Regions from separate parts of the Paenibacillus wynnii genome, predicted to be linked through region 2. Evidence: riboswitches for the same ligand, from Rfam matches in the RefSeq annotation. Region 2 holds a riboswitch; the other holds the start of a gene.
The links. A riboswitch is a leader RNA that binds a small molecule or an ion and turns the genes downstream of it on or off. The one in region 2 is predicted to bind thiamine pyrophosphate.
Positions count from the first base shown of each region.

Region 1: it holds a riboswitch for thiamine pyrophosphate, as region 2 does, so the genes downstream of both, PWYN_RS09740 (ABC transporter substrate-binding protein) here and thiC (phosphomethylpyrimidine synthase ThiC) in region 2, are expected to answer to the same signal.

Region 1 is NZ_JQCR01000002.1:1,597,896-1,601,058, reverse strand. It holds gene PWYN_RS09750 (ABC transporter permease) at 1-392, opposite strand, end outside; gene PWYN_RS09745 (thiamine-binding protein) at 389-682, opposite strand; gene PWYN_RS09740 (ABC transporter substrate-binding protein) at 914-1,954, opposite strand; TPP riboswitch at 2,115-2,225, opposite strand; gene PWYN_RS09735 (hypothetical protein) at 2,254-3,163, opposite strand, start outside.
Region 2 is NZ_JQCR01000002.1:1,220,874-1,224,036, forward strand. It holds gene thiC (phosphomethylpyrimidine synthase ThiC) at 1-1,237, opposite strand, end outside; TPP riboswitch at 1,407-1,513, opposite strand; gene PWYN_RS27930 (S-layer homology domain-containing protein) at 2,159-3,163, opposite strand, start outside.

The DNA of each region.
Region 1 (3,163 bases), 380 kb from region 2:
AAACAAACTAAGGTAATGAGGACAATCTTCGGCAGCAGGCCAAAGCCAAACCAGATGACGAGCAGCGGTGCAAGTGCGATGGAAGGGACATTCTGACTCAGGATAAGCAGTGGATACAAAGCACGTTTGGCCCAAGGCAGCAGGTGCAGCAATAAAGCAACTATCAGCCCTACCGCCGTTCCTATGGGAAAGCCGATCAAAGTAAGGCGAAGCGTTGCAACCGTATGTTCCCCAATTCCTGCAGCGTTGCTGGTAGACTCCCGGGCGATATCTGTCGGACTCGGTAGAATCCACGCTTCAATATGGAAGAGTGACACGGACAGCTGCCATACGGCTAAAAAGAAGACGACCGCCACAAGTGGCGGCCATATTTGCTTCCAGGTTGATCTCACGGCCGATATTTCTCCGTCAGTTTATCCATGCTGATTCCGTTCGGGTTATGAGCGATCTTGATCTGCGAAATCACGCTTGGGCTGCCTGCCGCAACCAACGCTTCATGCATCTGGCGGACGATCTCGAGCAGCTCTGTCAGTTCCCCTTCCATGGTCGTATCCAGCGGATTCACCTGATGCTTAACACCGGATTGCTGAATAACTTCGATAGCCTTGTCCACATACGGGATGGAATCCTCATTGTTCGGAGTTTTTGGGATCACTTGAATGCTTAATAGGGTATTTGCCATGTGAAATCATCCTTTCAGTTTGAAGTAAAATAAACTAAATATTTCGCAAAAAGGGTCGGTCGTCACTACGGTGAATGTTGGACTTCCGGCCGCTGTTGTCTCCAGATTTATTTGATTTTGTTCCGCCTACTAGCGGTGTAAATCCGGAGACAAAGGCGGTCGCTAACGCTCCTACAGTTCCAAAATCCCCCTTCGTTCCTACTTTCCTATTGTTTATTTTATTGTAAGATTTTACTGCCCGTCCGGCAAAAAGTCATTTGTAAATGCTTTGGTAGTATCCAGTGGTTTATCCAGCAGCTTTAGACCATACATCCAGTCTGCGTAGTTTTTCCACACTTCAGCCTTTTGCTCACCCCAGCGGGCAGCATCTTCCGTATATTTCGGGCTGAGCCATTTCTGACTGGCAAGAACCAGCTTGGCATCTAAGTCAGGTACAGCTTTGGTTAGAATGGCAGCAGCTTCTTCCGGTTTGTCGATGGCATATTGATATCCTTTCGACGTAGCCTTCAAGAATGCCTTCACCAGTTCCGGATTCTCGGCAATCGCTTTCTCACTTGTGGTAAGCACAGGGGTGTAATAATCTAGTTGCGGTGCGTAGTCCTTCAGATACTGCATATCCAGCGGCTCTCCGCGCAGTTCAGCTTCAATCCCTGTCCAAGCATAGAATATCCAGGCAAAATCAATATCACGTTTAACAGCTGTGAAATAATCGGCTTCACCAATATTGACAATTTTTACTTTCTTAACATCGCCGCCATCAGGATCCATAATCGCTTTCATGGCTGCTTCCTCGGCAGGAGAGCCCCAGCCTCCATAGGTTTTGCCCTCGAAATCTTTAGGGGTCTTGATATTGCGGTCCTTCGGAGCTGCAAAACCGGATGTATTATGCTGAATGATGGCAGCAATGGAGACCAGTGGCACTCCTTGAAGGCGAGCCAATGTTAAAGCCTCTTGAGCGCTAATTCCAAAAGCTGCTTCGCCGGAGGCAACCATGGTATCCGCGCCTGCAGCGCCCGGCTGCACGATCTCTACATCCAGACCTTCCTCAGTATAATAGCCAAGATCCTTGGCTGCATAAAGTCCGGTATGATTGGTATTCGGCGTCCAGTCGAGGGCAACCTTAATTTTAGTGAGTGTCTTGGGTGCATCTGTAGCTGCAGCAGTAGTTGCTTCCGGGGCAGCACCCGTGTTTCCGTTAGTACTGCCGCATCCGGCAATAGCAATAACCAGCATGCAGGTAAGGCACAACATTAGTACTTTTTTGACTCCCATTTTCTGTTTCTCTCCTTTGAATGTGCGGAAACGTAAGGCTAAGCCTGACATCTCCTGATCTATTCCCGTCTCACCGTACAAATTGAACAATCCGAAATACCAAAAAAGCGCCCCGAAGATCGGGACGCGGCAGGCGCTTGAATTAGTTATGGTTACAGGAACCAAGACTTATGGCGTTTCCTACGCTGGCATTATCCAGATCAGGTATAAGGGTCAGTATCTTATGGGATACAATCTCAGCCGGCCAATTCCAGCACCCCTGCTTATAAAGTTAGCGGGTTACGGTGTATTATAGACGATTAATCTTCAAGATGAAACCTTTTCTTGCGGCGATCCTGAATTCTTCCCCACAATGCCCGCACGGTAAGCGAGAGACTTACTACAATACCGGTCATCGCTAAAAATAAGGCCAGGTATTCAAAAGGAGAATACTCCAGCATTTTACTCCACTTAATCTGACCCTTTAGATCTTCAATGACCTGATTCATACCATAGATTCCGCTGATAACAGTATATACCGTAAGAATCATAAGAAGATTATCCCGCCGTTTGGACTGAAACTTATCCTGATACTGAAACAGGTCATCCAGTGTCTGTTTTACTTCTACGAATAAAGCGTCATTGCCATATACCTTCCGCATCTGTAAAAAGATTTCCCGCCCCTGTGATTGCGAAATAAGCTCCAGGAAATAAAATTTAGCCGAGAAGCGGTTAATGGAATAGATCAGATTCTCAATTTGCTCATAATCGTTATCGATCCGCAGCCGCGAATGCATATTTGCCAGCTTGAGCAATACGATTTTGTGGAAAACACTCAATAACAGTCCATAATAATATTCCCCGTACATCTCGTTGGCAAGATTGGTGGAGATATCTGATCCCTCCCGCGTAAGACAGCAGAAGGTTTGCTCGTTGGTCATGTAATAAGTGTTGGGTCCCCATCGGTTATAGGAATGGGTGCTGCAATAATTGTCGATGTAGGTAGGATCACTGGCACTCTTATGAGGTTGTCCTTTGAGATTGATACCATCCAGTTGAGAGGCTCTATACCGGAGGTGGATATCAATCTCGGCATCTTCTTCAAATTGGTAAAAGGCTTGTACAAGCATCCGCTCATCTACGAAATAAGGCAAGGTCTCAAAGTAGGCTCCGCTCAGCTCCGAGGAATCCAGACAAGAACGAAGACCGGGCACCAGCTCACTGAACACG
Region 2 (3,163 bases):
CATGGCAAAGCTCTAGCTGCTTATCCATGTTCTCTTTGATCAGATGCATCGGCACATGACCTGGCCCCTCCACCATTACCTGAACATCATGCTTCCATGCCAGCGATGTTAATTCACCCAACGTTTCCAGTTCGGCAAATTGAGCCTCATCATTGGCATCGGCGATAGAACCTGGCCGCAGCCCGTCTCCCAGGGAGAATGCCACATCGTAAGCCTTCATAATCTCACAAATATCCTCAAAATGGGTATATAAAAAGTTCTCCTGATGATGTGCAAGGCACCACGCCGCCATAATTGATCCACCACGTGAGACAATACCTGTCATCCGCCCTGCGGTCAGTGGAATATAACGAAGCAGCACTCCGGCATGAATCGTAAAATAGTCCACTCCCTGCTCCGCTTGCTCGATCAGCGTATCCCGGTAAACCTCCCAATTTAAATCCTCGGCCTTCCCGTTCACCTTTTCCAAAGCCTGATAGATGGGCACTGTTCCGATAGGTACAGGGGAGTTGCGGATAATCCATTCGCGGGTAGTGTGAATGTTTTTGCCTGTCGATAGATCCATGATATTATCCGCGCCCCAGCGTGTGGCCCATCTCATCTTCTCCACCTCTTCCTCAATAGACGAGGACACGGCGGAGTTGCCGATATTGGCGTTGATTTTCACTAGGAAATTCCGCCCGATAATCATAGGTTCACTCTCAGGATGATTAATATTGGCAGGTATAATTGCGCGGCCGCTGGCTACCTCATCTCTTACAAACTCAGGTGTAACATTCTCACGGATGGCTATAAACTCCATTTCCGACGTAATAATCCCTTTCCGTGCGTAATAAAGTTGACTGACATTCCGGCCCTTTTTGGCTCTAAGCGGACGCCGCTGTAATCCTGGAAATATCTCCACACCCGACTTACCCGTGGCATTCCCATTATCCTCCGGTTTGATAGTTCTTCCTTCATAGGCTTCCGAATCTCCACGACTTCCAATCCACAAAAAACGATGAGGCGTTAAACCCTGACGAATATCACTATGCGCTTCGTCGTTAGTATAAGCCCCGCTAGTATCATAGACACGGACTGGAGCATTCTCCTCTTCCCCGCTGGTACCCGATGTTCGGCTCAATGTAATCTCGCGCATGGGTACTTGAATATCGGGCCGCGATCCCTCCACATACACCTTACGACTTCCTGGAAAAGCCGACAGATCAATCGTATCTTTCTTCGCTTGGCTAGGCATTTACATTCCTCCTAAAGGTTTGTAAGCGACACTTCAGTGAGTCCGAGAAGTATAAAACTCACTTCAGAAGCATTCGCTTATTTGGCAGCAACAAATAAGAGTGCGCGCAAAAAAGCCGCTCCACAATGGAGCGGCTTTATCCATAAACGGCCAAGGCCAACCATGAAAAAAGAGTCCGACTCCACTTTCCTACGCTGGTATAATCCAGATCAGGTTCAAGGGTCCAGGAATTCAATTTTCCCGTCTCAGCCCATTCAGGCTCCCCTAGTGGTTTCTTATTTAAGTTAGTTATAAGTTACAGAGAAACCCATCATTTGTCAACTTAAGTTTATCCATCAGAAATTGTATATCTTCGGTTCTTACCTTCGCAGAGTAAACTACGTTAGCGACTAATCAAGCAATTTAAGCAAATGAATCTCAGGAGATTTCAGTAAATGATTCTCAGGCAATGACTCAACTTGTAACTACTCATCTATCGCTCCAGTCAGACGGTTGCTTGTATTCACACCATTAAATTAAAGGGATGCGGATGATGAGTAACGGAACCCACGTTAATCGCAAAACAAGGCTAGCCAAAGGGTGATCTTAGTTTAGTTGCACTTTATACACTTAACTGATGCAAAAACAACTCTCGCAGGGCTTTAATTGTAATAAATACATCTAAACTCTGGCTAAAGGGGCATTATCGCCGAATATCATAAATATAAGTGTACTTTGTGCAACTACACTAAGAGACTCCATTAATTTGGATGTTTTAGTTGTAGAAAGTACACTTAAAAACTCACACAGTCCTCGTAAAGCTCTCTGGTTGCTTAGTCTGGCTTAGTCTGGCTTAGTCAGGTCTAGTCTTGTTTAGTCTGGCCTTGTCTGGCCTTGTCATGCTTAATCTAGCTTAGTATTGCATGATCATGTATAGGCTGCCTAACGATATTCCAATGTAAGCGAAAGAGACATGCCGTTATAGGAATATGAATATCCAGATAACACCTGGCTCGAAGCCATTGCGGCAGTAAGGTCAGCAATCGCATCTCCCTCATAAGCAGGCTTGATGCTCAACTCCGTCTCATGGGCTGCAATAGTCTTGGCAATCCTCTCCTTCAGTTCCATAGCGCTGTGTACAACAAGATCTTTATACTCATAATAATTCTTCGATATCGCCGTAGCTTCAGGCCACTTTACTGTCTCCCAGATATGATCCTTCATGAGTTCCTTATCCGTAACGTTGAAATAGCTATATATTAATCTTCCCTTTTCATCTGGAACCGGATCATCCCAAGTAACGTCCAAATTATAATATTCATTGTCAATCTTCACTTTATTCCACGCATGACTTATGCCGTCCGCCGTTCCTATCACTATCTCTGAATCTATACCGGCCAGCTCCAGCAGCAGATGTGCTGCATAGGCGTAACCTTGGCATACAGCGCTTCCGTTGAATAGGACACCATAGGCGCTGAACACGTCGTCCGGCAATGTATCCTTCAGGTAGTTGTCGTAATCGTAAACGGTGTGAAGAATAATATAGTCATGGATGGCGATCTCCTTCTCCATGTCACTCATGCCCGGCTTGATAATTTCTGTATTGACCCGTACTGATTCCTCATAGATTTTTTTCGTACGGTCGTCTTGAAAGAGGAGAGGTTTGTCTGATTGCTCGATGGCCCCCAGCAGCTCATGTTCATTTCTAACAAAGACCGGCCCATAGAGATCATAGATCCGAAACGCCAGTACAAAGATTTGCTCACGTGATGCTTTAGCCTTCGGTTGGAACGCTATCCCCCCCTTGGACTCCGTCCCTTGTAAAATACCGCTGGAGGAAAGCTTGTTCACGGCACTTCCCGCCCAGCCAGCCACAGCGCTTGCGTCCGTGAACGTAGGTGGGCTGCTGCTATTCAACCTATCAGCTATACCCGCCTTTTGAAGCGT